3 regions of the Gordonia sp. SL306 genome follow, and region 2 is predicted to be linked to each of the others. Evidence: riboswitches for the same ligand, from Rfam matches in the RefSeq annotation. Region 2 holds a riboswitch; each other region holds the start of a gene.

Region 1 (9,950 bases), 640 kb from region 2:
GTACTGGACCGCGCCCGCGGTCATCGACATGAAGACCTCTTCGAGCGATGCGCTCGTGCCGGTGAGTTCGTGTAGCGCGATCCCGGCCTGCCCTGCGAGATCACCCACCTGATCGGTGGTGACGTCGGCGACGGACAGCGCCGGGCGGCCGTCGGATGCGGTGAGGGGCACGACGTTCAGACCTGCCTCGGCGAGCACCCGGTGCAGGTCCGGTAGTCGAGGGCTGCGTACCCGCACGCTGCTCGACGCACGGCTGGTGAACTCGCCGACCGAGCAGTCGGCGATCAGCCTTCCCTGGCCGATCACCACGAGATGGTCGGCGGTCAGCGACATCTCGGTCAGCAGGTGACTCGACACCAGGACGGTGCGGCCCTGCCCGGCCAGATGCCGCATGAAGTTGCGAATCCAGACGATGCCCTCCGGATCCAAACCGTTGACCGGCTCGTCGAACAGCAGTGTGTGCGGGTCGCCGAGCAGGGCACCGGCGAGTCCGAGCCGTTGCTTCATGCCGAGCGAGAATCCGCCTGCGCGTTTGGTGGCGACCGACGTGAGGCCGACCATCTCGATCACCTCGTCGACCCGGCGCGCCGGGATACTGCTGGAGGCCGCCATCCACCGCAGATGCGACCTGGCGCTGCGATTGGGGTGCACCCATCCGGCGTCGAGCAGCGCACCGACCTGTCGCAGCGGATGGTCGAGTTCGCGATACGGGCGACCGTTGATGGTCGCGGTCCCCGAGGTCGGTCGGTCCAGTCCGAGCATCATGCGCATCGTCGTGGATTTGCCCGCCCCGTTCGGGCCGAGGAACCCTGTCACCACCCCGGGCCGGACGTTGAAGGACAGATCGTCGACGGCACGCGTCCGCCCGAAGTCCTTGGTCAGCTTCTCGACTGTCAGCACACCTCGACCATAGACATCTCCGCACTCACCGGGCGCACTCCGCACCGCCTGTCGTCATAGGGTGTGCCCATGGCGACGACGTTCACAGTGCTGCTCTGGCCGGTCACCGGCCACGAGTCGGAATTGCACGCCTACGAGGACGATGTCCTGCGATTGGTCGACGAGCACCGGGGTCGCGTGCTCACACGCCTACGCAACGTCGAGGGCGATGCCGACCATCCGCTCGAGACCCAGATCATCGAGTTCGCCGACGAGGCGGCCTTCGACTCCTACATGCAGGATTCACGCCGGCAGGCGATGGCGCGGCGTCGCGACATGTGCGTCGCGAAAACGCAGATGTGGCGGGTCGAATCCGCCTGACGCCCCGTCCATCGGGCGCAGTTTCTCGCCGACCGTGCGCAGTTTCTCGCCGACCGTGCGCCGCATGGTGGTCAGTCGCACACTCGACGCGATTCTGTGCACGATGGACGCCGATCTGTGCACGCTCGGCGAGAAATCGGGCCCGGTCGACGGGCTACGCACGCGCCGGCGACGACGCCTGGGCCCAGAACCGCTTGGGCATCCGGCCCGCGCCTGCGGCGTACCGTCCGGCGATCACGGCGTGTCGCATCGCGGCCGCCATCCGCTCCGGGTCGTCGGCGCGGGTGACCGCCGACGCGAGGAGCACCGCGTCACAACCGAGTTCCATCGCCAGCGCCGCGTCGCTCGCGGTGCCGATACCGGCGTCAAGTACCACCGGAACCCGGGCCGCCTCGACGATCATCTCGATGTTGTGGGGATTCGCGATGCCGAGGCCGGTTCCGATCGGCGAGCCCAGCGGCATGACGGCGGCCACCCCGAGATCCTGCAGTCGCGCGGCGAGGACCGGATCGTCGTTGGTGTAGGCAAGCACTGCGAATCCGTCGTCGACGAGAGCCCTTGCCGCATCGACCAATTCGATCGGATCGGGCAGTAGCGTGCGCTCGTCGGCCACCACTTCGAGCTTCACCCAATGGGTTTCGACGGCCTCGCGCGCGAGTTGCGCGGTCAGCACCGCCTCGGCGGTGGTGTGGCAGCCGGCGGTGTTGGGCAGGATCGCGATGTCCAGACGTCGGAGCATCTCGATCATCCCGGTCCGGGACTCGGGACTCACCCGCCGCAGCGCCACGGTGGTCAACTCGGTACCCGACGCCACCAGAGCCCGTTCCAGCACAGCGAGATTGGTGGCACCGCCGGTGCCCATGATCAGGCGCGACGTCAACTCGCGGTCGGCGATCCGCAACGGTGCGTCGGCGGCCATGGCCGCGATCGGGCTATCCACCCTGCACCGCCGTCACGATCTCCACACTCGCGTCGTCGCGAAGCACTCGATCCCACCGGCCACGAGGGACCACCTCGCCGTCGATCGCGACCGCGATCCCGCGATCGGGTAGACCCAGTTTCGCGACCAGATCCCCGATCGATGCGTCGGGTGCGAGATCGGTCGCCTCGCCGTTGACCACAATCGTCATGATGGCTCCACTCCTTCCGTGGTGCTGCCGAGTTCGCCCGCAGCGACCCATCCATCCGTCAGCAGTTCGAGAACCTTGTCGGCGGTGTAGGGCGCCAACAGGATTCCGTTGCGGCCGTGCCCGGTCGCCACGACCGCCCGGTCGTCGACGCGCCGGATGATCGGCAGCCCGTCGGCGGTACCGGGCCGCAGACCCGCAGCGGCCTCGGCGAGCTGGTAGGTCCGCAAACCCGGCATCAGGTCGACGGCATCGGCGAGCAGATCGCTCACACCACCGACCTCGGGCGCCGGCTCACTCTCGTCCAGCGGCTCGTATTGGGTTGCGCCGACGACGACCCCGTCGTCGCGGGGTACGAGATAGACCTGCCGACCATGCATCCGGGCGCGGATCACGCGGGAGGGCTGGGCCACCGACCATCGCGTCCGACGCAGCCGCAGGATCTCGCCCTTCGCCGCGTGGAGTGCCACGTCGGGGACCAGCGAGCGTGTGCCCAGGCCTGCCGCGACCAGGATCTGGTCGGCGTCGACGTCGTCGAGATCGGTCACTCGCTCGTCGACGAAGCGCACTCCCGTCCCGACGAGGGCCTCGCGAAGTCGGGCCAGCAGCCGGCGATTGTCCACCGCGCCCTCCCCGACCGCCAGGTATCCGCTGTGCAGGCGTGAGCTCAGTCCCGGTTCGCGTCGACGGATCTCGGCGAGGTCGACCCGCCGCAGATCATCCTGCGAGCGGGGCGCGCGGGACCAGACGAACTCGGCGAGGTTCGCGAGATACTCGGCGTCTGCCGACGACGCTGCCACGAACAACGACTCGGTGGCGGCCATCACCGTCGGATCGCCCAGACGCGCCACCAGATCCGGCCAGCGTCGCACCGATGCCGCCGACAGCGCGAGCAGATCGTCCTCGCCGGGGTGACCTTCGCCGAGGGAGCCGAGCATGCCGGCGGCCACCCAGGCCGCCCGATCGGCGGTGCCCGCATCGTGGACCCTGACCCGGTGGCCTGCGTCGACCGCGGCGAGCGCACACGTCAGCCCGATGACGCCGCCGCCGACGACGGCGAGTGTCGGGCCAGGTCGGTCGATACTCAAGGGGTGACATCCTTCCTTCGCCGGCATTACCCGGATCAGGTCAAACGGTCAGCGGGGGTTCGGCCCGCACTCTCAGCCCGTCGTACCCCGGGCTCCCGTGTCTCGACGTCTAGCCTACCGTTGCGTCCGTGACACCGACTCGAGGCCCGAGATCCGTCCGCCTGTCATCGGCCCGGGTGTATCTGTGCACCGACGCCCGGCGCGAACGTGGCGATCTGATCGAGTTCGTCTCCGCAGCACTCGCCGGTGGTGTCGACATCGTGCAGCTACGCGACAAGGGATCGCCCGGTGAGGCGCGGTTCGGCACGCTGGAGGCCCGCGAGGAACTCGAGGTCCTCGCCAGGCTCCGCGAGGTGACGCGTCGGCACGACGCGCTGCTCGCCGTCAACGACCGTGCCGATGTCGCCGTCCTCGCCGATGCCGACGTACTGCACGTCGGTCAGGGTGATCTGCCCGCCGCCCGCGCCCGGCAGATCACCGGTCCCGACGTCGTGATCGGGCTGTCCACCCACGACGAGGTACAGATGCGGGCTGCGGTCGTCGACGACGACGTCGACTATTTCTGCGTCGGACCATGCTGGCCGACTCCGACCAAACCGGGCCGGGTCGCACCGGGACTCGATCTCGTACGGGCAGCGGCGGACGTCGATCCGCCCAAGCCGTGGTTCGCGATCGGCGGCATCGACACCGCTCGACTGCCCGAGGCCCGGGCGGCCGGTGCGGGTCGCGTCGTGGTCGTCCGGGCGATCACCGCCGCCGACGACGCCCGGGACGCCGCGGCGCAGCTCCGGACCGCGCTCACCCGCTGACGTCCGAAAGCCGGTTGCCGCGCCCCGGCGGGCGGGTCTATCGTTGTCGACATCATGTTGTGCATGAAGAGCATTCTCGTAACCCGCCGCAGCGGGGTCTGATCGACCGACCCCCCGCTGCGGGGTCGTTGCGCTCTCTGCTCGTCGGTCATCTTTCCTTCGACCGAAACGTAGACACGAGATGCACAGCCTTCATCTTTCTCAGCAACCCTGTTCGTGTGATGCACCCGATCCGTTCGCGCCCGACCCGTTCGCTCGCCGATTCGGATGCGACCTGCCCCGAGGCATGCGTGAGGAGGCAGCCGACATGACGTGGCAAGGATTCACCGACCGATACGCACCCACCGGCGCCATCCGGCTGGGCTCGCTGCGCATCGAGACCGGACGAGAGGACATGGTCACCTGCCACGCGACCATCGCCTTCGCCGACCGGATCATGTCACTGCAGGCCAGCGCCGTCGGACCGATCGGTGCGATGACGTCGATGCTCCACGACATCGGAGCGCCGATCCAGATCGTCAGCCTCCACCAACGCGAGGTCGGCGGCACCGTGACGACATTCCTGCTGTGTGAGTCCGACGACCGGCAGTGCTGGGCCTACGGCGACGGCGCCACGGGCGACGAGGCCAACGTCAACGCTCTGATCGCCGGCGCCAACCGGTTGCGGGACCCGATCAGCTCTGGGGCTATCAGCTCTGGGGGTCGAGAGCGCTGATGCGCTCTCGCAGTCCCGGCCACGCGTTCCCGAACGCCGGGTGCAGAGGCAGTTCCGCCACGTCGTTCTCGGGGACCCAGCGCAGTTCGGCGGATTCGAAATTGGCCACGGTGCGCACCGGCTCGTCGATATCCGCGATGACCGTGGTGTACGTCCAGCCGCTCGGCGCCTGATGGGTGACGAGCGCGGCAACCACGTGCAGGTCGTCTCCGCCGACACCGGCCTCCTCATGCGCCTCGCGGACGGCCGTGTCGATCGCGCTCTCGTGCGAATCGCGCGCGCCGCCGGGGAGCCCCCATGTCCCGCCCTGATGGGACCACACCGCACGATGCTGCAGCAGGATCGCCGTGGAACCGTCCGGCAGAGGTGCCCGCAACAGCAATCCGGCCGCCCCGTGGCGCCCCCAGTAGCGCGAACCGTCCGGATCGATCACCCATCCGTCGCCGTCTCCGCGCACCCTGCCTCCTGCCGTCGGTTTCCCGCCCAGTGACCCAGACCCTCTCCACGGTATGTGAGTTGCGCGACACAGGCCAGGGAAAGCCGGCGCGGATCGGCATCTCGATCACCCGGGGACACGGCCGCTCAAGTCGAGCCGGTCAGGACGACGAGGACTAGGGTTGAAACCGGTGAGGAACACCGATCCCGACCGGGAGGGAATCGTCGCCGATACCGGGAAAACCCGGTACCTGAAACGCGTGCGCTGCCCGGTGCGACACACAAGGTGGAGACTGTGAGCCCAACGCCGGCATGCCCGGCACTAGCGGAAAGCGACGCCGGAATCATGGAGAATTCGGAAGGACCGTGAGGTGACCGGCGACGTCTCGCATATGCGGACCGCGCTCACCCGCGCGGGCCGGACCATCCGACCCACTTCTTCCGCCCCGCCGATCCGGCAGGTACTCGCAGACCGACGGGATCTGGTCGCCGCCGCGCGCCAGCGCGCGCAGTCGCCACTGACCACTCTGCGACACTATGCGGTCACCAGCCCGGGCAAGCTCATCCTGATCCTGGTGATCCTGGCCCTCGCCTGCCTGACCGCCGGGCTGTACGCCTCCGACACCCTGGAGAAGCGCACCCAGACGCTGCAGGAGATGATCGACCGGACCGAGCCGCTCGCGGAGGCCTCGCAGGTCCTCTACAGCTCGCTGTCGATCGCCGACGCCGCGGCGAACTCGGCGTTCATCTCGGGCGGCCTGGAATCCCCCGAACTCCGCACGCGCTATTCCGATGCGCTGGCCACGGCGTCGTCGTCGTTGATAACGGCCGCAGGCACCACTCACGACCTCGCCGATTCCGAGAGCGCCACCGTCCAGCGGGAGTCCAACGCGGACCTGCGGACCCTGGCCATCAACATCCCGGCATACAGCGGACTCATCGAGACCGCGCGCACCAACAACCGGCTCGGCAACCCGGTGGGCTCCTCCTACCTGGGTCAGGCGTCGACGATGATGCAGGACAAGATCCTGCCCGCCGCGCAGCGGCTCTACGAACGTCGCTCCCGGTCGATCGCCGATCCGCAGAGCACCCTGACAGTCCCGCCGTGGGGCGTGTACGCCGCGCTCATCGTGCTCATCGTCGGCCTCGTCGCGACCAGCCGCTACCTCCAGAGACGGACCCGTCGCCGCTTCAACATCGGAGTGCTCGCCGCTCTCATCGCGGTGATCGTGGGCACGGTCTGGTTGTTGGCGTCGGGTCTCATGTCGGTTGCCGCGACCAACAACGCGCGCATCGACGGCGCCGAACCCCTCCGCGACCTCACGTCGGCGCGCATCATGACCCAGCAGGCCAGGTCCGCGGAAACGCTGTCGCTGGTGCGACGTGGCGATCAGGACGATCTGGACCGCACCTTCACCGACGCGACCACGAACATCGGCCGCACCCTCGACCAGCTGGGCAAGGATCGCGACGACTCCAGCGCGGTGTCGGCGGGACAGCTCTACAACGCCAACTACGTCCTGGCCCGCTGGAAGGAACTCGACGCGCAGGTCCGCTCGCAGATGAGTTCCGGCAATTTCGCGCGCGCCCGCGTGATGACGGTGGGCGACGGCCCCAATTCGACGGCGCAGGCCTACGGTGATCTGGATCGGGCGCTGGTCGACACGATCACCACCACCCGGCTCTCCTTCCGCGACGACATCAACACCGCGCAGCGGGTGCTCGGATACACCGGCACCGGCATCCTCCTGCTGACCCTGTTCGCCGGGGCCGCCGTGATCGTCGGCCTCATCCCGCGTATCCGGGAGTACCGATGAGGTGCCCGGGCGCACCCGCGAACCGACACGCCGACCGGATCGGCAGATACCGCATGCGATGGGTGCGGGCGGTGGTGGTCCTACTGTTCGTCTGCGTCGCCGCCACTGGTTGTGTGCGCTTTCCGGCCCCTCCGTCGCCGCCACCGGTCGCCTTCGGTGTGCAGCCCACCCCGCCGGGCGCGGAGACCGATGCCGCCCGCGAGCCCGCACCGAACTCCGAGACCTGCGATGCGACGGCCAGCCTGCGGCCCGGTCCGATGCCGGTACCCGCACAGATGCCGCAGCGCACCACCATGGCCGACATCCTCGGTCGCGGACGCCTGATCGTCGGACTCGACATCGGGAGCAACCTGTTCAGTTTCCGCGATCCCCTCACCGGTGACGTGCAAGGGTTCGACGTCGACATCGCCCGCGCGATTGCCCAGGCGATCTTCGACGACCCCAACACGATCGAGTACCGCGTGCTGAGCTCCGCAGAGCGCACCCAGGCCCTCATCGACCACAGCGTCGACGTGGTGGTGAAGACCATGAGCATCACCTGCGACCGTGTGAACGATGTCGCATTCTCCAGCCCGTACTACGTTGCTTCCCAACGTATTCTGTCCACCCGGACGTCCGGTATCGACGGCCCGGCGGCGTTGGCGGGCAAACGGGTCTGCTCCGCGCGCGGGGCCACCTCGATCGGCCGCATCCAGGCAATCCAGCCGCGGGCCAGGATGGTCACCACCACCACCTGGGCCGACTGCCTGGTGATGATGCAGCAGGGCCAGGTGGACGCGACCACCACCGACGACGCCATCCTCGCCGGCCTCGCCGAACAGGACCCGTGGGTGCAACTGGTCGGCCCGAGCCTCGGCGAGGAGTACTACGGCGTCGGCATCCCGAAGGGCCAGGACGACATGGTGCGCTTCGTCAACGGTGTCTTGAACGAACTGCGCGTCAGCGGCCGCTGGCAGCAGATGTACGATCACTGGCTGTCCATCCTGGGTCCGGGCAACGGACCGCCTCAACCCGTGTACCGCGACTGACCCGACGAGTGACTGCGAGATGAGCGAGCACCAGAAGCGCACCGACACAGCAACTCCCGCCGACGACGCGGGAGAGGTCGACCTGGGCACGCAGGCGGTCAGTCGCGACGAGCTGGTCGATGACGACCTCGACGTCGGGACCCAGGCCGCCGACCTCGCCGACCTCGATGTCCGCACCCAGGCGGCGGCGCCGGACTCGGGAAATACCCCGACGGATCGGGTCTCCGGGCGGTCGAGACCGACCATCCCCAGCGAGGGGTTCGCGGGGTTCGGTTCGTCCCGGCGCCTCATCCCCCGCAACCGGTCGATGGTGCACGACCGCCGGCTAGGCAGCGGTCTCGTCGAACTGCCCAAGATCACCGACATCGAGCCCGCCGACGCGGTGCTGACCCATCCGGTCATTGCCGAGCGCAAGCGAACCTGCTGGCGATGCGGAAAGCCGGTGGGGCGCAGCGCAGGACCAGGAAAGGGCGATCTCACGGGAGAGTGCCCGCATTGCGGTTCACGCTATTCCTTCGTGCCCGGACTCGCCCGCGGAACCCTGGTCGCCGACCAGTACGAGATCACCGGCGCGATCGCGCACGGCGGACTCGGCTGGATCTACCTCGCCATCGACCGCAACGTCTCGGACCGACCGGTGGTCCTCAAGGGCCTGCTGAACTCGTCGGATTCCGAGGCCCAGGCGGTGGCGGTCGCCGAGCGGCAGTTCCTGGCATCGGTCAACCATCCCGGCATCGTCAAGATCTACAACTTCGTCGAGCACGTGAACGAGTACGAGGATCGCTTCGGCTACATCGTGATGGAATACATCGGCGGCCAGACTCTGAAGCAGATGACGTCCGACGAAGGCAGTTCCACGACGAGCGGCCCGACGAGCGGCGGTCCCGCCGACAGCTCATCGACCGGTCCACGCGGGAACCACGACACTCACCTGCTGCCCGTCGAGATCGCCATGGCCTACATGCTGGAAGTACTTCCCGCCGTGGGATATCTGCACTCGGTCGGACTGGTCTACAACGACGTCAAGCCGGAGAACATCATGGTCGGAAGCGACGAGGTCAAGCTCATCGACCTCGGTGCCGTCTCCCCGATCAACGGGTACGGCCACCTGTACGGCACGCCCGGGTTCCAGGCACCCGAGATCGTCAAGACCGGCCCGCAGATCGCCACCGACATCTACAGCATCGGCCGCACGCTCGCCGCCCTCACCGTGGACATGCCCAAGGCGGACGGCCGCTACCTCGACGGCCTGCCGTCCCCCGACGAGAACTCGGTACTGGCCGACAACCCGTCGTATTACCTTCTGCTACAACGGGCCACGGCCATCGATCCGGCCGAGCGCTTCGCCTCGACCGATGAGATGACCACCCAGGTACTCAACGTCCTGCGCGAGATCGTCGCAGTGCACACCGGCGTCCCCCGCCCGTCGCTCTCGACGGTGTTCACGCCGCAGCGATCCACGTTCGGCACCGACCTGATGCTGGCGCCCGTCGACGGTTTCTTCGATCCAGATCAGGCCGCGTTCTACGACCCCGTCGACATCGCACGAGCCCTGCCCCTGCCCCTGGTCAATCCGCTCGATCCGGCTGCCGGACTGCTGACCTCGGCCGCGCTGTCGGATCCGCGCCAGACTCTCGACTCGATCCATGCGGCACGAGCCGACGGATTCGC
Region 2 (9,950 bases):
GACTTCGGGATCGCGTTGCAGTTCGTGAACTACCGGTAGCGGAGGTCCTGGGGCCGCGCCCCTCCCGCCGAGCGAGCCGCGCCACCCCTTTCCGCCGAGCGAGCCGCGCCACCTCTATCCGCCGATCGAGTAGCGGCGACGAAGGAGCCGCGTATCGAGATCACCGCACCCGCTACACGATGCCCAATTCGCGCGCCCGCACACCGGCCTGGAACCTCGACTGCGCACCGAGCGCCGACATCAGGTCGGCGACCCGGCGCCGGTAGGTACGCACACCGAGGCCGAGGCTGCGTGCGGCCGATTCGTCCTTGACTCCGCGGGAGAGCAGGTCGAGCACCTGCGGCGCGAGCCGACGGATGTCCGCGATCCGCGCGTCAAAGGTGGCGAGCTCGGTCGCCGACCGCCATGCCGCCTCGAACAGCGACGACACCCCCTGCACGGTGGCAGCCTGGGTGATGACGCTGTAACTGCGTCCGCCTGCGGTCCGATCGCCTGCGAGGATGACCAGCCGACGATCGAGGATGATCGTCTCGTTGATCTCGTCGGTGGTGACTCGGATCTCCGCGCCGAACTGGTCCCGACGTTTGGCCAACTCGTGTGCCGCCACGGGGTCGAGCAATGTCCCGGCCTGGTAGATCTTGCGAACACGCTGATCGGGCCTGCGCTGCTGTGCGGCCGTGTCCGCGAGCTCCCCCGCGCCGTGTGACCATGCGAAGGTCCACAGGTCGTTGGCTGCACACACCACCTCGGCGGCCGACGCGAACAGGTGCGCCGTCCGCGCGAACAGTTCCTCCTCGCCACGCACCACGGTGACGGAATCAGTGCTGTGCATACCCTCGATTGTGCGCCGGACACGCCTGTCTGCGCAGCCGTGGCAGCTTGTTGCCATCGACTGCCCGGTCGTCGTCGGCGGAGCCATGCTGGATTCCATGACCACTGATTCGACATCCACAGCCACCATCCCCATCGCCGACTCCGCCGGAACCTGGCAGCTGGGCGACCGCACCGTCAACCGCGTCGGCCTCGGCGCCATGCGCCTGGGCGGTATGCCCTGGGAAGCGCCCCGGAGCCGCGACGATGCGCTCGCCGTTCTCCGTCGGGCCATCGAGCTCGGCGTGAACCACATCGACACCGCCGCCTTCTACTTCACACCGACGCGCTCCTCCAACGAGTTGATCAGCACCGCCTTGCAGCCCTACCCGGATCATCTCGTGATCACCACCAAGGTCGGACCGAGTCAGTCCAGGGACGGCGAGTTCGAGCCGATGGGACGTCCCGACCAGTTGCGCGGTCAGGTCGAGGAGAACATCCGTCAGCTCGGCCTCGACCAGCTCGACGTGGTCAATCTGCGCTGGGGAACGACCATGGACAAGATGGAGGGGTCACTGGCCGACCACCTCGGCGCGCTGGTCGAACTGCGTGATGCTGGTCTGCTGCGCCACATCGGCATCTCCAATATCACGGCCGACCAACTGACCGAGGCGATCACCATCACGCCGGTGGTCAGTGTGCAGAACCGATACGGTCTCACCGACCGCGCCGACGACGCCCTGCTCGAGCTGTGCCTCGAACACGGCATCGCATTCGTGCCGTTCTTCGCCGTGGCCACCTCAACCTGGGCCTCCTCTGAAGGACCCGACAGCACCGGCGAGGCCGAGATCGCCGCCATTGCCGAAGCGCACGGCGCCACCCCGGCGCAGATCCGACTGGCATGGACCCTGCAGCGCGGCCCCCATGTGCTCGCGATTCCGGGCACCGGCAACCCAGTCCACCTGGAACAGAACGTCGCGGCCGGCGGACTCCGACTGACCGCCGAGGAGGTCGCCGTGCTCGATCGCATCGCGCCTGCCCGCCGCTAGGACGACGGGCCGACGGGCAGTCCCTGACCTGGGACTAGACTGGTGATGTCGCGGTTGCGGCGAGCACCCGGAAGGCCACCATCACCAATTCCCCCGCCCCGATCGACGTCCTCCGTGCACCCCAGCAGGAATCCCTTCACATCGCTGTGCGTGCGACGACCCCCGCCGAAACCAAGCCACGCGATCCCGATGTGGTCCGATTCAACGGCCGCCTCGCATTGGTGAACACGAGCACCACACCCCACGAAGCGATGGTCGAGGATCTTCTCTTCCTGCGTGACGTCCTCGACCGGGCCGAGATCGGCTACTTGCTGGTTCGCGGGAACGATGAACGTCCCGTGCTGGCGATCGACTGGGCGCTGCGCAAGCGCTTCAGGTCGGCGTTGGCCACAGCGTGCGCGGATCATCCGTTCTATGCCAAGACCGTGGGTGCGGGACGGGCCAGGCCGGTCCTCGTCGCCGACGGCGCGTTGTCGACGCACCGCAAAGCCCGCGTGTTCCGCCTGTTCCGCCCACGCGTCCACCTCGCCAGCGGCATGACGTTCGGAGCGGCGACCGGAGTGCAGATCGAATTGTGGACGACGGCAGGCGACGATCTCCTGTTGCCCGTGGCCAATTCGTTGACACGACGAACGGTCTCGTCACGGGAGGCGGTACGCAGCGAGGTCGAGAGGTTCGGGCGCACGTGGCCGACATTCGAGAAGATGTTCGCCCACCAGGCCTCCGACGTCACGTTCGACATCGATCTGGTGTTCTCCTGGGTGGACGGGTCCTCGCAGGAATGGCAGGCTCAGCGCGCCAAGAGGATGCAGAGCCACGTGGTCGGCGAGGGTGACGATTCCGAGGCCCGGTTCCGCCAGATCGACGAGTTGCGGTATGCGCTGCGCAGTGTCCACATGTACGCCCCGTGGATCCGGAGGATCTTCATCGCCACGGACTCACCGAAACCTGCATGGCTTTCCGATGATCCGCGGGTGACGTTCGTGCGCAGTGAGGAGTTCTTCGCAGATCCGTCGGTCCTGCCGACCCACAATTCGCAGGCGGTCGAGTCACAGTTGCACCGCATTCCCGGTCTCGCCGAACACTTCCTGTACTCCAACGACGACATGTTCTTCGGTCGTTCCGTGAGCCCGCAGATGTTCTTCTCCCCCGGCGGAGTGAGCATGTTCATCGAGGCACCGATCCGAATCGGACTGGGCTCCAACAACGATCAGCGCAGCGGATTCGAGAATTCGGCGCGGGTGAATCGCGGGCTCCTCAGAGATCGGTTCGGCCTGGTCACCACCCGCCATCTCGAGCATGCGGCGACGCCCCTGCGCAAGAGCGTGATGGCGGAGATGGAGGCCAAGTTCCCGGCCGAGTTCGCGGCCACCGCGGCCAGCACCTTTCGGGCGGAGACCAACATCTCGGTCACCAACTCTCTCTATCACTATTACGCGCTCATGAGCGGCCGCGCGGTGGTGCAGCGCTCAGCCAAGGTCAAATACGTCGACACCACGTCGAAATCCGGCCTCCGACAGATGGATTCACTCCTGACGAAGCGGTCGATGGACTTCTTCTGCCTCAACGACGGCAGCACACCCGATGTCGACCTGGACGTGCGCGCCACGAAGGTCACCCACTTCTTGCAGAACTACTTCCCGATCCCGGCACCCTGGGAAGACGTCTGAGCGGCCGTCTCGAGCCGGGTATGCGGACGCCCGCCTCGTTCAGCCGCCGCTCGGTCTCGGCCGAGCTCACATATTCACCGACCGTGTCGTAGTCGCCGACCGGGGCCACCGAGTGAACGACGGTTTCCGGATAGACGTGCACCAGATTGAAGCCCTGGGCTCCGTTACGGCCACGCAACGCCCCCGCCGGGCCGGTGAGATCCTGCGTGTAGCAGGTGGCCGACGCGACCGAGACGGGAATACCGGCAAACATCGCGGTCGTCGAGTAGTGCAGGTGGCCGGCGAGGATGGAGCGCACGTCGCTGCCCCTCAGAACGTCGGCGAGTCGGTGCTGGTCGCGCAACTCCACCAGAACCGCGAGGTCGAGTACATACGGGACCGGCGGATGGTGCATGGCCAGGATGGTGCCGTGTGGCGCGGGCACCGAGAGTTCGGCCGCAAGCCACTCCAGTTGATCCTCGGCGATTTCGCCATGATGGCTCCCCGGCACCGAGGTGTCGAGAGCGACGAGACGGAGACCGTCGATGTCGTAGACACGATCGATCGGTGCCACCGAGGGCGCCTCGCCGAGAAGCTCCGACCGGAAATGCGCTCGATCATCGTGGTTTCCGATAGACCAGATGACCTGCGCACCAATGGATTCTGCGACTTCGTCGACAATCGACCGCAACTTCCGATAGGCCGCGGCCTCTCCCCGATCGGCGAGGTCGCCGGTGAACAGCAGCGCATTGGGGCGCACATGCGAAGCCTCGACTTCGGCGAGGATCTGCCGCAGTGTCACCTCGCTGTCGACCGCACCGTACAGCGGGCCGGCATCGCCGACCAGATGCGTGTCACTCAGGTGCAGGATCAGGTGCGACGGATGGGGGTACTCCGACATCCGGATACCGTCTGGACCCCTGTTGCTCATCGGTCTCCTGCTTCCGCCCGCCCGATGTGCAGAGCCCGATTGGGCGCCTGCCTGTGTCCAACCCTAGACGTGTGTGCCTGCGTCGGGTGCTCGCGCGGGCGCATGATCTGATGAAACACGACACGGGGTGCCGCACCGGCGGCTGAGACCACACCCGCCGAACCTGTCCAGTTAGCACTGGCGAAGGGATGTCCACATGAATGCGCTCGCTCCTGCACTCTCCGAGCAGATCGTCCTGGTCACCGGCGGCGCCCGGGGCCTCGGCGCCGCGATCACCAAAGCTTTTGCCGCACAAGGTGCCCGGCTGGTCATCAATTTTCACCGCAGCGCCTCGGCCGCGGCCGAGCTCGTCGATGAACTCGGTGGCGCGGGGCGGGCGGTGGCCCTGGGCGCCGATGCGACCGACCGCGACGCGGTGTTCGACCTCGTCGCACGGGCCCGCGAACACTTCGGCGCGCCGGTCTGCACCGTTGTCAACAATGCGCTGGCCGACTTCTCGTTCAACGGCGACGACCGCGCCAAGCCCGACACCATCGACTGGCCGGCCTTCGACGCCCAGTTCCGGGGAACCGTCGCGGCCGCGCTCAACACCACGCAGGCGGTCCTCGGCGACATGCGGTCGGCCGGATTCGGCCGCATCGTCAACATCGGCACCAACCTGGTGCAGAATCCCGTCGTCCCCTATCACGACTACACCGCCGCGAAGGCCGCACTTCTCGCACTGACCCGAACGCCCTCCGCGGACCTGGGTCCCGACGGCATCGCCGTCAACATGGTGTCCGGTGGACTCTTGCGCACCACCGATGCCAGCGCCGCCACCCCGACTGCGGTCTTCGACGCCATCGCCGCGGGCACGCCCCTGCGAACAGTCACGACACCCGACGAATTCGCCGATGCCGTACTGTTTTTCGCGTCGCCGTGGTCGCGGGCGGTCACCGGTCAGAACCTTGTCGTCGACGGCGGATTGGTCAAGGACTAGCGCTACGGGCGCCGTTCACCCTCGGCCCGAACGCCTCGCCATCTCCTGCAACCGTGCGATGCGGTCGGGTGTCGGCGGGTGGGACGAGAACATCTTCGCGACGTTCCCGCCTCGGAACGGGTTGGCGATCATCATGTGCGACTGCGACTCGATCTTCGGGTCCGGTGGCAGCGGCGCCTGATCGATCCCGCCGCTGATCTTTGCCAATGCCGAGGCCAGGGCCAGCGGATCGCCGGTGAGTTCCGCGCCCGACTCGTCGGCCTGGTACTCACGCGAGCGGGACACCGACATCTTGATCAACGAGGCCGCCAGCGGCCCGAGCAGGCTGATCATCAGCACGCCCAGGATGCCGGGTCCGTTCCCGTCGCGGTTACCGCCGCCGAAGAAGAACGCGAAGTTCGCCAGGCCGGTGATGACCGACGCCATCGCACCGGCCACCGACGAGATCAGGATGTCGCGGTTGTAGACGTGCGACAGCTCGTGGCCGAGCACCGCGCGCAGTTCCCGCTCGTCGAGCAGACGCATGATGCCCGCGGTGCAGCAGACGGCGGCGTTCTTGGGATTGCGGCCGGTGGCGAACGCGTTCGGCGACTCGGTCGGGCTGATGTAGAGCGCCGGCATCGGCTGGCGGGCCGTCGTCGCGAGCTCGCGGACGATCCGGTACAGCACCGGAGCCTCGACCTCGGTCACCGGCTGCGCGTGCATCGACCGCAGCGCGAGCTTCGCCGAGTTGAAATAGACGTAGGCATTCATGCCGACTGCCGCCAGCACCGCCAGCAGCAAGATGGTCGGGCTGCGGAAGAGCGCCCCGATCCCGACGATGATCGCCGACATCAGCCCCATCAGGGCCGCCGTCTTCAGGCCATTGAAGTGCATCTGTCCCTCGTTCTGAGCATCCGACCCGGCGCCCGTCGCCAAGTCCTTCACATACCGAACGAACAGATGCGCGCCTGAGGTTCCCCGAGCTACCCGGTCCGGTCGATCGTGTACCGCACCAGCGACGACAACGCTGTGTGCGCGGGCCCCTCGGGCAATTGCGCGAGCTCGGCCTCCGCCTCGTCGGCGTAGGCGCGCAAACGGTCGTGCGCGGCCACCATGCCCGACGACGCGTTCAGCACCTCGATGGCCTCGGTGACCACCGCGTCGTCCGTGACCGGACGGGCCGCGCCGGTCTGCGGATCGCAGAGGAGCTCGCGTAGCCGCGTGGATGCCGCATCGTCGGCGCGCAGCGCGTAGAGCACGGGCAGGGTGTGCACGCCCTCACGCAGATCGGTGCCCGGCGTCTTGCCGGAGTCACCACTCGCCGAGCTGATGTCGATGATGTCGTCGGACACCTGGAAGGCGGTGCCGATGATGTCGCCGAGCCGCGACAGCCGCTCGATACGGTCGGGCGTCGCATCCGATGCCATCGCGCCGAACCGTCCGGCCGCCGCGATGAGCGAACCGGTCTTCTCCCACACCACCTGCAGATAGTGATCGATGGGGTCGCCACCCGCGCTGACCCCGACGGTCTCGCGCATCTGGCCGGTGACCAGTTCGGCGAATGTCTCCGCGATGATCCGCACGGCATCCGGGCCCAGTGTCGACACCAGCCGCGATGCACGGGCGAACAGGAAGTCGCCGGAGAGGATCGCCACGCTGTTGGTCCACCGCGCGTTGGCGCTGGGTGCACCGCGCCGCAACTGCGCCTCGTCCATCACATCGTCGTGATACAGGGTCGCCAGGTGGATCATCTCGACGACGGTGGCCGAGGTGATCACCTCCGACGCCCCGGGTCGTTCGCCGAACTGCGAGGCCAGGATCGCGAACATCGGGCGGAACCGCTTGCCCCCGGCCTTGGCCAGATGTGTGGCCGCCTCCGTCATGATCTCGTCGCCTGACGACAGTTCGGTCAATAGCAGGTCCTCGACCTGCGCCAACGATGCGCGCACGGTGTCGGCGAACTCGTCGGTGCCCAGGTCCAGCCCGGCGAATGTGGACTTCACGCGTTCCACCGCTCCATCTCGTCGTCGGTCTCGAGGGCCGCCGGTCGCTCTCGGGGCCTGCTGCCGAGCCTAGTCGCTGAGCGGGGCCGACATACTGGTCGGGTGAGTAGCGACATACCCCCGCCCCCGATACCGCAGCGCGCCGAGGTCCTCGTCGTGGGTGCCGGGCCCGGAGGATCCGCCGCGGCCGCGCACGCCGCGACGGCAGGACGCGACGTGGTCCTGCTGGATGCGGCCACGTTCCCCCGCGACAAGACCTGCGGAGACGGACTGACCCCGCGTGCGGTCGCCGAGCTCGATCACCTCGGTCTCGGCCGCTTTCTCGACGACCGGCCGCGCCTCGACGGACTCACCCTGCACGGTTGGGGCGCCTCGCAGCAGATCCGGTGGCCCTCGGGTCGCTTCCCCTCCTTCGGCAGCGCCGTCTCCCGCGTCGAACTCGACGAGGAGATCCGTGCCCTCGCGGTGGCGCGGGGCGCACGGATGGTCCAGGGAGCAAAGGCGGTCGACGTGACGATGCGCGACGGCCGGATCGCCGAGGTGGTCATCGACACCGTCGAGGGCGCCCGGTCGATCGCGGTGGGCGACGTGATCGTCGCCGACGGCGTGCGATCCGGACTCGGCAAGGCCCTCGGGCGCGAATGGCATCGCGACACCGCTTACGGGGTGGCCGCCCGCGCCTACGTGAGGTCGGGGCGCGCCGACGACAACTGGATGGGCTCACACCTCGAACTCCGCGGCCCCGACGGCGCACTTCTGCCCGGCTACGGATGGGTGTTCCCCCTCGGCGCCGCGGGAGACAACCTGCTCAACGTCGGCGTCGGCGCCCTCGCCACCGCGAAACGCCCGGCGCACATGGCATTACGGCCCATCCTCGAGCATTACGCGCGCATGGTCGGCGACGAGTGGGCCATCGAGGGACCACCACAACGCCTCACGTCGGCCCTCCTCCCGATGGGCGGTGCCGTCACCGGCGTCGCCGGACCCAACTGGATGCTCATCGGCGACGCCGCGGCCTTGGTCAACCCGCTCAACGGCGAGGGCATCGACTACGCGCTGGAGGCCGGTCGCCTCGCCGTCGAACTGCTCGACGAGACCCGCCGCTCCCCCGACCACACGATTCGCTGGCGTGATGTCCTGATCGGCGAGTACGGCCTCGCGTTCTCCGCGGCCCGACGACTGGCCGGACTGCTGACGGTCCCACAGGCAGTTCCCACCCTCGGCCGCCCCGGCATACGGTCGGCACACCTGATGTCGATGGTCGTCCGCGTGATGGGCAACCTGATCACCCCCGACGACGCCGACCTGGTCGCCCGCGCGTGGCGCACGGCCGGGCGACTGTCGTCGCAGATCGACCAGCGCCCACCGTTCCGATGAGACATTTTCGGTGATATGTTTCAACGATGAGTGCAGCCAGCCTTCCCACCCGGGTGAAACATGCCGTGCAGAATCGCGTGGCGTCCCGCTACCGGCTGCGCGGTGAGATCGACGCGATCGACGCCGTCGACGACCCGGTGGGCATCTCCGCGTTGCTCGCCACGCGCGAGTTCCCATGGGGCATCACCCAGGCTCTGAGCTTCGCCCTGTTCCGTACCTACGCGGTGCCGTCGATCGGTGAACTGCTCTACGACACGCAGCAGTTCACCAAGCAGACGCAGAAGCGCTACGACGACACCGTGCTGCTGCTCGACGCACCCATCGAGCACGGCTTCGACAGTGCGGCCGGCCGCGCCGGAGTCCGGCGCATCAACCAGATGCACGCGATGTACGACATCTCCAACGACGACATGTTGTACGTGCTCTCCACCTTCGTGGTGTGCCCGGTGCAGTGGGTGAACTCGTACGAATGGCGCAAGCTGACCGGCCACGAGGTCACCGGACTCACCAACCACTACCGCATGCTCGGAAAGCGCATGGCCATCAAGGACATTCCGGCCACGTACGAGGAGTTCGAGCAGTACTACGAGGATTACGAGCGACGACACTTCGAGTTCAGCACGAAGTCGCTGGCGGTGGCCGATTCGACGCTCGATCTGCTCGGCACCTTCCTGCCCTACCGATTGCTACCGCGCTGGGTGGTGCGTCGAATGTCCTTCGCGCTCATGGATGATCGCCTGCTGACCGCGTTCCACTACCCGAAGCCGAGCGTCGCCGAACGTGTCTTGGTCCGCGGCGGGCTGAAGCTACGCGGCCTCGCCATCCGGCTCGTCGCCCGCCCGCGCACGCAGCCGCTCTACGGCCGTCAGACCAAGCAGGTCCGCGGCTATCCGCGCGGATACCGGCTCGAGGAACTCGGCACGTTCACCCCCGGCTGCCCGGTGCCCCACCACCGCGACAACCCCGCCGACAGCAACCAGGATTCCGCCGACAGCACCGCATAACCGGCGGCCGAGGCGCCACGCACCCGCCACCCGAGCCGCCACCAGATGCCGGTCGAGTAGCCGGCGAGGCGCCAGCCGAGCCGGCGTATCGAGACCCCCCTCAGCGCACCGCGGAATGAATCGCCGCGATCCCGCCGGTCAGGTTCTGCCAGCTGACATCCGAGAA
Region 3 (9,950 bases), 1.7 Mb from region 2:
GACGGTGGCAGCGGTGGACGGATTCGGCGACGCCGAGATCGCGTCGAGCAGCGAGTTGATCGCGGGCAACGCGGCCGTGTCCCCGGCTATCAGCCAGCCGGCCGGTGCGGGCTCCGGAATGGCGAACTTGGACCCCATGAACGTCGACGAGATCGTGTCCCCGGGTTCCGCGGCCTCAGCCCAGCGGGTCGCCGCGCCGTCGTGGATCGCGAACTCGAGGTAGAACGAATCGGTCGCCGGATCCGGGTCGACCAGGGTATAGGCGCGCTGATGCAGCTTGCCGTGCTTGTTCTCGAACCAGATCCGGACCCACATGGTCGGGTGGACCGGACGGTCGGTGAGCAGGCCACCCCCGGTGAACCCGAGTCGGATGTACTCGTCGGTCACCTTCTCGTTGCTCGTGACCGTGAGCTCGTAATCGTCAGCGCCCAGCAGTTTGAGGACGGTCCCCTGCCAGCCGCGCGACTTCGTCTTCGTCATTTCCGCCATCTGGACGACCCCTCCTCGGAGAACAGCACAGCAATCACTGTCAGGGTAGCCTACGCTAATTATCTCGCCCACCCCTCAGGCGGAGGATCACGCGGGCGCGAGCGGCACCAGACCGGGATGGGCGTCGAGGTAGCTCTTGGTGAACGAGCACACCGGCCGCAGTCGGGCACCTTGGGCGCGGACGTAGTCGACGGCACCGCGCATCAGACGCGTGCCGAGTCCGTGACCGGTGTATTCGTCGTAGAGAACGGTGTGCAGGATGGTGATCGTCCGTTTGCCGTCCACGCAGTCGGTGCTGTATCCGAGGACGCCGACCAGGTCGCCGGCCACCCACAGCTCGAAGCGCTCCCGGACCGGGTTGTGCACGACCTGCGATATCTGCTGCAGGATTGCCTGCGCAGACTGCGGTGGCCGATATCGATGTTTCCGTTGCATGAGCCCCTCCGGCGCATCACGAGGGAACCCGATGACAGGACTCCCCTTCCCACCAGCGAGCTCGGGAACCGTTCTGTGATCCCGGTCACACACCCTACCCTACGATCCCGTAGGTATCGGGAAACCGGCGAAGGTTTTTCGCGTTGGTAAGCATCCGTGGCGCGAGTGTCACTGGTCGCCGTCGCCGGTCGGCACGTAGGGTGTCGGATAGGCCGATCGGCCGCACAATTGCACAACGCGGGGGCTCCCACGATCACCGGGGGCTGAGATGGCGACAGGCGGTCGCCGACCGCCCGAACCTGTCCGGATAATGCCGGCGTAGGGAGCCATCATGGGAACACCTGTATCCGAATCCGTCGTGACCACCGGTCCGATCGAGGGCAGCCGTAAGCACTACCGCGAACTCGATCACCTGCGGATTCCCCAGCGGCGCATCGAACTCACCAACGGTGAGCACCTCGACGTCTACGACACGTCCGGCCCGTACACCGACGCGACCGCGACGATCGACGTCGAGCGCGGACTGACACCCACCCGGGATTCCTGGCACCGTCCGGCAGCGATCGACGGTGCATCGACCCAGCTCGCGTGGGCACGTGCAGGCATCGTCACCGACGAGATGCGGTTCATCGCCGCTCGCGAGGGCGCCGACGAGGAGCTCGTCCGCCACGAGGTCGCCGTCGGCCGAGCTGTGATCCCGGCCAACCATCGTCACCCGGAATCCGAGCCGATGATCATCGGCAAGGCGTTCGCGGTGAAGGTGAACGCCAACATCGGCAACTCCGCGGTCACCAGCTCGATCGCGGAGGAGGTCGAGAAGATGGTGTGGGCCTCGCGCTGGGGAGCCGACACGATCATGGACCTGTCCACCGGCAAGGACATCCACACGACCCGCGAGTGGATCCTGCGGAACTCGCCGGTTCCGGTGGGCACCGTGCCGATCTACCAGGCGCTCGAGAAGGTCAGCGGCGACCCCACCAAGCTGACGTGGGAGATCTACCGCGACACCGTGATCGAGCAGGCCGAACAGGGCGTCGACTACATGACCGTGCACGCGGGAGTGCTGCTGCGTTATGTGCCGCTGACGGCACGCCGGGTCACCGGCATCGTCTCGCGCGGCGGATCGATCATGGCCGCCTGGTGCCTCGCGCACCACGAGGAGTCGTTCCTCTACACCCATTACGACGAGCTGTGCGAGATCTTCCGACGCTACGACATCACCTTCTCCCTGGGCGACGGTCTGCGGCCGGGATCGATCGCCGACGCCAACGACGAGGCGCAGCTCGCCGAGCTCCGGACGCTCGGCGAGCTGACGAAGATCGCGAAATCGCATGGCGTGCAGGTGATGATCGAGGGTCCCGGCCATGTCCCGATGCACAAGATCGCGGAGAACGTGCGGCTCGAGGAAGAGCTCTGCGAGGAGGCGCCGTTCTACACACTCGGTCCGCTGGCGACCGACATCGCGCCCGCCTACGACCACATCACCTCGGCGATCGGCGCAGCACTCATCGCGCAGGCCGGAACCGCGATGCTGTGTTACGTCACGCCGAAGGAGCATCTGGGACTGCCGAACCGCGACGACGTGAAAGTCGGTGTGATCACCTACAAAATCGCCGCCCACTCCGCCGACCTCGCCAAGGGCCACCCCGGAGCGCAGGAACGTGACGACGCGTTGTCCAAGGCACGCTTCGAGTTCCGTTGGACCGATCAGTTCAACCTCGCGCTCGATCCGGACACCGCCCGCGAGTACCACGACGAGACGATGCCCGCAGAGCCGGCCAAGACGGCTCATTTCTGCTCGATGTGCGGACCGAAGTTCTGCTCCATGCGGATCTCCGCGGACGTCCGCACCTACGCCGAGGAGAACGGGCTCGTGACGGCCGAGGACATCGACCGCAAGATCGCCGAGGAGATGGCCGCGAAGTCGGCGGAATTCGTCGAGGCAGGAAAACATGTCTACCTGCCGCTCGAGGCGACGACCGGAGGTTCTGCCGCCAGATGAGTGACGATCTCGGACTGCCCACCGCCGCACCGGGTGTCACACCGGCGCGCGTCCTGACGATCGCGGGGTCGGACTCGGGCGGCGGTGCCGGCATCCAGGCCGATATGCGCACCTTTGCGTTGCTCGGCCTGCACGCGTGTGTGGCGGTGACCGCGGTGACCGTGCAGAACTCGTTGGGAGTCCAGGGATTTCAGGAAATCGAGCCGGAGACGGTCGCCGCGCAGATGCACAGCGTGGTCACCGACATCGGGGTCGGGGCAGCCAAGACGGGCATGCTCGCGTCGGCGCCGATCATTGAGGCGGTGGCCGGCGCGTGCATCGACCTGGACATCGGACGCGACGGCGGTGTCCCGCTCGTCGTCGACCCGGTGTGCGCGTCGATGCACGGCGATCCGCTGCTGGCCACCGAAGCCCTGGACACGTTGCGGTCGAAGCTGATCCCGCTGGCGACGGTCGTCACGCCGAACCTCGACGAGGTCCGCCTGATCACCGGGATCGACGTGGTCGACGCGACGTCCCAGCGCGCGGCGGCCCAGGCCCTGCATGACCTCGGAGCGCAGTGGGCTCTGGTGAAGGGCGGACACCTGCGATCGTCCGAGCACAGTCCCGACCTGCTGTTCGACGGCGACGAGTTCCATGAGTTCGTCCACCCGAGGATCGCCACGACCCACGATCACGGGGCTGGCGACACCTTGGCCGCCGCCATCGCGAGTGCCCTCGCCCACGGCTATTCGGTGCCCGACGCCGTATCGTTCGCCAAGCGATGGGTCACCCGCGGGCTCGAATCCGCCTACCCTCTCGGCGCCGGACACGGTCCGGTGAACCCGCTCTGGCGGGTCAGCCGCCGCTGACCGCCCACCCTGTCCACGGCCCGCGCCGCCCCGCCCCGCCGACAGCAACCCAATTTTCGCCGACAGCAACCGGGATCGCGTCGAGAGCAACCGCAATCTCGCCGACAGCAACGCGAATCTCGTCGAGAGCAACGTGCCCACCAGAGCGCAACGGAACCCGGATATCGCTCCGACACCTCGGCGCGTTGCTGTCAGCAGGATTCGTGTTGCTGTGGGCGGGGATTCGTGTTGCTGTCGACGCGATTCGTGTTGCTGTCGGCGGGAGGGCGGTTGCTGTCGGCGGCGGGGCGGGGCTACTTCTGCCAGCCCACGTCCTCCACCGGACCGATGTAGAACTGTCCGGCGCCGTAATTGGCGAGCTTCTCCTTGACCGCGATCATCGCCGGGCCGTTGAACAGCGGTAGATCGGAGTACTGGCCGAACGCCTGCCGTTCCACCTTGTTGCCTGCGGAGATCTGTGCCATCGGCTCCGGGATCTGTGCCACCCGGGCGATCTCGGCATCGAGTTCCGGAGAGCCGGCACCGGCCTTGTTCAGCTGCGATCCCTCGCACCAGGTCTGGCAGAGGTAGGCCATCCCGAACGGGTCACTGGACGAGAAACCCATCAGGAACAGATCGAACTCCTTGTTGACGACGACCTTCGAGAAGTCCGACGACGGTCGCTGGGAGATCACCACATCCACCCCGATCTGCTTGAGGATGGCCTGAAATGCACGGCCCAGATTCTGGATGGCAGGCGAATCGGAGAGGATCGGCAGTGTCAACGACAGTCGCCGACCGTCTTTCGTCCTGATGCCGTCGTCGTCATCCCCAACGCGCCAGCCTGCATCGTCGAGGAGCCGTCGCGCGCGGTCGGGGTCGTAGTCGACGACGCCCTTGACGTTGTCCTCGTAGCCTGGCTGGAACGAGTACATCTGTAAGGACCCGGGCAGCGGCTCGGTGTAGTTGAGCCCGGTGAATCGGATGCGTGCCAACGTGTTCCGATCGACACCGCGAAGCACCGCCTCGCGCACCCGCCGGTCTGCCAGGATCGGCGTGTCCAGGTTCACCACCAGCAGTGACTGCTGCGGCGAGGCCGCCGTCCGGATCGTCACGCCACCCATCGTGATCACCTGGGCGCGGGAGTCCTTGCTGCCGACCCCGATCGCATCGAGCTCCCCGTTGCGAAAAGCGTTGATGGCGGCCTGGTCTTCGAGCTGGCGGAACACGCGACGATCCAGTTTGCCGGGCTTGCCCCACCACCGCGGGTTGCGCTTGAAGACCACGACGCCGGTGTTCTGATCGTAGGAATCGATGGTGTACGGCCCGGCACCCCATTCCGGGTGCGGATTCTGCAGGTATGCGCGGTTGTACAGATCCGCGGTGCTCACCTTCGGGTTCAGCAGGTAGTTGAAGAGCCCGTCCGGCCACGCCCAGACGCCCTTGAACCGGACCACCGCCTGCCGGTCGTCGACTCCCCTGGTGACCGAATCGATCTGGTCATAACCGTCGGTGGAGCTCACGATGTAATTCGGATCGGCACCACTGCTCGAGCGCCAGGTGTTCACGAAGGAGCGATAGTCGATCGGGGCGCCGTCGTTGTAGTGGGCCTTCGGGTTGATGGTGTAGGTGACCACGGTCTTGCCATCCACCAGTTCTTTGCGGACGTCGGTGAGGTAATCGCGGTTGAACGAGTAGGTGCCGTCGGGTGCGAAGTAGGCCAAGGTCGGGTTGTACCACCGCCAGAGCAGCAGGGTGTACGCGGAGCCGTCGGCCTGGAAGGTGTTCCATTGCGGGCTCACCTCCGTGATCGCGGTGGTCAGGCTCCCGCCGTCCCGGACATTCTCCCGCGGTTGCGGATTGAGGTCGGCACCGGTCGTCGAGATCGCCGAGTCGTCCAGTCGCACGCCACAACCGGCGAGCCCCATGATCGCCAGGGAGATCACGAGAATCGAAACGACGATCCGCTTCACGACGCCTCCTGTGACATCGGCATCCGGTCGGTGAAATGGCAGGCCGCACGGTGGTCGGTGCCGGGGCCGGTGAGGGCGGGCTCCTGCTCCCGGCACCGGGACTGCTCGGACTCACCGAGGGTGAGATACAGCGGGCACCGGCCCGCGAACGCACAGCCGACGATCTCGTCGGTGGGGCTCGGCTGCTCGCCGTGCAGCACGATCGGGGTGCGGGCCCGCTCGGCACGTGGGTCCGGAATCGGGACGGCCGACAACAGCGCCTGCGTGTACGGGTGTCTCGGTTCGTCGAACACCGCGACGGTCGGACCCACCTCGACGAACCGGCCGAGGTACATCACCGCGACGCGGTCGGCCATGTGCCGGACCACCGAGAGATCGTGTGCCACCACGAGATACGCGACGTCGCCGTCGGCCTGCAGTCGACGGATGAGATTGACGACGTCGGCCTGCACCGAGACGTCGAGCGCCGAGAGCGGCTCGTCGAGGATGATCAGTTTGGGATCGGTCGCCAGTGCCCGCGCGATGGCGAGGCGCTGACGCTGTCCACCCGAAAAGGCCGACGGATATCGGTCCGCGTGCGCCGGATCGAGTCCGACCCGTCGCAGCAGTCCGCCGACTCGGTCCTCGGTGTCCGGCTTGGACAGTCCCAACGCGCGCAATGGTTCTCCGACGACGTCGAAGGCGGTGAAGCGTGGGTCGAGTGCTTCCGACGGGTCCTGGAAGACGATCGCCATCTCGCGACGCAGAACCCGGGCGCGTCGTCGGGACAGTTCGGCCGGGTCGGTCCCGGACAGTCGGACGACGCCCGCCGGCTGCCCGAAATCCATCACCTCGAGCAGTGTGGTGGATTTCCCGCTACCCGACTCGCCGACGATCGCCATGGTCTCGCCGCGGCGGATGTCGAAGGAGACCCCGTCCACGGCCCGTACGGTCCCGACCCGGCGCTTCATGAGCCCGCTGGTGAGCGGGAACTCCTTACGCAGGCCGGCGACTTCGAGAATCACCGGCCGGTCCTCGCTGCCCGGCACGGGCGCCCCGCGGGTCCCGACGACGGGTTCGCCATAGACGGGATGTCCGTCGATGGTGGCGTCATCGCCGATCTCCGTTGCCCGGATACACGCCGCCGCATGTGCACTCGCCCCGGCCACGTCGTCACCGCCGACGGGTGTCAATTCCGGTTCGTGCCGAAGACATTCGTCGATCGCGATCGGACAGCGCGGGGCGAACTGGCAGGCCGACGGCGGCTCGATGAGCACCGGCGGGGTGCCCGGGATCGGCGTGAGCGATTGGGCGATCCGGTCCACTCGCGGCACCGCACCGAGCAACCCGATGGTGTACGGCATCCGTGGAGCGTCGAACAGCGGTTCCGCGGCGGCGCGTTCGACGGCCCGGCCGCCGTACATCACCACCACGTCGTCGGCGGCGCCTGCCACCACCCCGAGATCGTGGGTGATGAGCACGATGGCCGCACCGGTCTCGGCCTGCGCGGTCCGCAGCAACGACATGATCTGTGCCTGGATGGTGACATCGAGGGCGGTGGTCGGTTCGTCGGCGACGATCACCGCGGGGTCGTTCGCGATGGCCATCGCGATCATCACGCGCTGGCGCATACCACCGGACAGCTCGTGCGGGAACGCCTTGACCCGTCGAGCGGGGTCCGGGATACCGACGAGATCGAGCAGTTCGACGGCCCGTGCCATCGCCGCCTTGCTACCGATGTCCCGATGCGCCTTGAGGGCCTCGACGATCTGGGCACCGACAGTGAAGACGGGCGTCAACGACGAGAGCGGATCCTGGAAGATCATCGAGATCTCCCGCCCCCGGACCGTCGACATCTCCTTGTCGCCCAGCCCGAGCAGTTCACGTCCGCCCAGGGTGACCGATCCACTCACCACCGCGGAATCCGGGAGAAGCCCCAGGATCGCCAACGCGGACACCGACTTCCCGGAGCCCGACTCGCCGACCACCGCGAGCGTGGACGACGCGGACACATCGAACGAGAGGCCGCGGACCGCATCGACCCGACCCGCCTCGGAGCCGAAGGACACCCGCAGATCCCGCACGGACAGCACCGGTGCGGATGCCGGGTCGGTCGAGGTGCTCATGCGCGGGCCCCCGATCCGGACGTCGGATCCAAGGCGTCGCGCAGTCCGTCGGCGATCAGCGCCAGCGAGACGGTCAGCAAGGTCAGCACCGCGGCGGGGAAATAGAACAGCCAGGGCGATGCGAACAGCGCTCCGGTGCCGGACTGGAGCAGGGCGCCGAGGGTGACGTCGGGGATCTTCACGCCGAGGCCGAGGAACGACAGACCGGTCTCGGCGAGGACCGTCGCCACCACGCCGAGCGCGAAGTTGATCACCAGCAACGAGGCGAGGTTGGGCAGAATGTGACGGGCGACGATCGTGAGGGGCGGCTCCCCCAGATACCGTGCGGCCGACACGTAATCACGCTCCCGGATCGACTGCGCCATGGAATGGATAATGCGCGCCAGCATCATCCAGCCGGTCAGGGTGAGGACCACGATGAGCCAGCGCCAGTCACCGCCGGTCTTGTTGGAGATCAGTGCGAGGATCAGGAAGGTCGGCACCACGAGAAGCAGGTAGATGACACCGAGGATGACCCGCTGCACCCAACCACCGAAATACGCGGCGAGGGCACCGACGAACGCGGCGATCACCGTGGTGCCCAACGAGACCGACAGCGCGATGATGAGTGACCGTTGCAGGCCGTGCACGACCTGCGCGTACAGGTCGTTGCCCGCGTCGTTGGTGCCGAACCAATGCCCGGACGACGGCGGGAACCCGATCGCCAGGAAATCGGTGTCGGTGTAGGAGTACGCGCTGAACAGTCCGCCGAAGAGCGCGAAGCAGACCAGGATCGCGAAGATCACCAGGCCGACCAGCGCCGAACGATGACGCGCGAACCGTCGCGCGATGAGTCCGGCGCGCCCCAGGCGCCGCCGGGCGATCGGCGTCTGCATGCTGTCCTCGACCGGACCGACACCGTCGGCGAGCAGCCCACCTGTCTCACCCATGATGGGCGCGGTGGCCGTCGGGTCATGGGCACCCCTGCCGCGGAAGCGCTTCGAATCTGGGTCACGGGACCGGTCGTTGCGTGACGGTTCCGGAGGCATCATCACCATGTCAGGTCACCCGCACTCGTGGATCGAGGTAGACCACCGCCAGATCGGCGAGGATCGCGCCGACGGCGGTGGCCAGGGCGCCGAAGGCGGCCACGGCCACTGCCCCGTATACGTCGTTGGTGTTGATGGACGTGACGAAGTATCGGCCCATCCCCTCCCACCCGAAGATCGTCTCGGTGATGACGGCGCCGGTGAAGACCGCCGGGATCGCGAAGGCCACTCCGACGGCCACCGGGATGATCGCGGTACGCAACGCATGTCGTCGCACCGCGACCCCGCGAGTCAGCCCCTTGGCGCGGGCGGTTCGGACATAGTCTGCATCGATCGTGTCGAGCAACAGCGAGCGCTGCATGAGATGCAGTCCCGCATATTGCACGGCGACCAGTGTGATCGTCGGCAGGATCAGGTGTTTGAGCCGATCGGCGAGCACCGGGAAGAATCCGTGCACGTCGATGCTCGACGACCCTGCCACGTACACCACCGTGTGCCCCACCCGCTGATTGACCGCGATGCCGAGGAGCACCACCGCAAGGCCGGCCACCGCGACGGGGATGTTGATCATCACGATCGAGACCAGTTGCCAAGCGCGGTCGGCCAATCGGTAGTGGCGCAGGGCCGTGTAGACGCCGAGCGCGATGCCCAGCAGCGTCGCCAGCACGGTGGCCGCGGCGAGCAGCTGCACCGACGACCAGATCCGGAAACCCACCTGCGCGTTGACGCTGGTGCCCACCGGCGTCGAACCCCAGTCCCAGTGCAGCAGGATGTCGGTCAGCCAGGTCCACCATCGCTCGAGCACGGGCGTCTTGTCGTTGAGGTTGTAACTCGTCAGCGTGTTGTCGACGACCTCGGGAGGCAGTGGAGGTTTGCGTTCGGCATAGTTCGACCGAGGATCGAGAAACCAGGTCGCCAGGAAGAACGTGAGGTTGGTCGCCACGAAGACAAGGACCGCCCAGGCGGCGATGCGCTTGCACAGATATCCGATCACCTACGACCTCTGACTCGGGCTGTCCCGGCCGGGGCTGAACCGGCCGCAGTCGACCCATTGTGTCAGCGCGACGGCCGATTCGCCGGGTTCCGCG

What was found. A riboswitch is a leader RNA that binds a small molecule or an ion and turns the genes downstream of it on or off. The one in region 2 is predicted to bind thiamine pyrophosphate.
Region 1: linked by a shared signal. The riboswitch ahead of thiO (glycine oxidase ThiO) and the one ahead of OVA31_RS05595 (3-oxoacyl-ACP reductase) in region 2 are both predicted to bind thiamine pyrophosphate.
Region 3: linked by a shared signal. The riboswitch ahead of thiC (phosphomethylpyrimidine synthase ThiC) and the one ahead of OVA31_RS05595 (3-oxoacyl-ACP reductase) in region 2 are both predicted to bind thiamine pyrophosphate.

Annotation. Positions count from the first base shown of each region.
Region 1 is NZ_CP113063.1:1,883,210-1,893,159, forward strand. Features, by position in the region: gene OVA31_RS08590 (ABC transporter ATP-binding protein) at 1-900, opposite strand, end outside; gene OVA31_RS08595 (DUF1330 domain-containing protein) at 970-1,260, shown strand; gene OVA31_RS08600 (thiazole synthase) at 1,415-2,179, opposite strand; gene thiS (sulfur carrier protein ThiS) at 2,193-2,390, opposite strand; gene thiO (glycine oxidase ThiO) at 2,387-3,502, opposite strand; TPP riboswitch at 3,471-3,584, opposite strand; gene thiE (thiamine phosphate synthase) at 3,604-4,284, shown strand; gene OVA31_RS08620 (hypothetical protein) at 4,592-4,999, shown strand; gene OVA31_RS08625 (NUDIX hydrolase) at 4,974-5,456, opposite strand; gene OVA31_RS08630 (hypothetical protein) at 5,806-7,251, shown strand; gene OVA31_RS08635 (glutamate ABC transporter substrate-binding protein) at 7,248-8,279, shown strand; gene OVA31_RS08640 (serine/threonine-protein kinase) at 8,299-9,950, shown strand, end outside.
Region 2 is NZ_CP113063.1:1,243,036-1,252,985, forward strand. Features, by position in the region: gene OVA31_RS05570 (YajQ family cyclic di-GMP-binding protein) at 1-39, shown strand, start outside; gene OVA31_RS05575 (hypothetical protein) at 173-832, opposite strand; gene OVA31_RS05580 (oxidoreductase) at 930-1,859, shown strand; gene OVA31_RS05585 (stealth family protein) at 2,111-3,529, shown strand; gene OVA31_RS05590 (phosphodiesterase) at 3,474-4,439, opposite strand; TPP riboswitch at 4,553-4,645, shown strand; gene OVA31_RS05595 (3-oxoacyl-ACP reductase) at 4,636-5,418, shown strand; gene htpX (zinc metalloprotease HtpX) at 5,434-6,294, opposite strand; gene OVA31_RS05605 (polyprenyl synthetase family protein) at 6,384-7,403, opposite strand; gene OVA31_RS05610 (geranylgeranyl reductase family protein) at 7,506-8,780, shown strand; gene OVA31_RS05615 (oxygenase MpaB family protein) at 8,807-9,784, shown strand; gene OVA31_RS05620 (demethylmenaquinone methyltransferase) at 9,885-9,950, opposite strand, start outside.
Region 3 is NZ_CP113063.1:2,978,969-2,988,918, reverse strand. Features, by position in the region: gene OVA31_RS13660 (siderophore-interacting protein) at 1-489, opposite strand, end outside; gene OVA31_RS13655 (GNAT family N-acetyltransferase) at 577-924, opposite strand; TPP riboswitch at 1,152-1,266, shown strand; gene thiC (phosphomethylpyrimidine synthase ThiC) at 1,256-2,926, shown strand; gene thiD (bifunctional hydroxymethylpyrimidine kinase/phosphomethylpyrimidine kinase) at 2,923-3,777, shown strand; gene OVA31_RS13640 (ABC transporter family substrate-binding protein) at 4,071-5,729, opposite strand; gene OVA31_RS13635 (ABC transporter ATP-binding protein) at 5,726-7,834, opposite strand; gene OVA31_RS13630 (ABC transporter permease) at 7,831-8,871, opposite strand; gene OVA31_RS13625 (ABC transporter permease) at 8,873-9,856, opposite strand.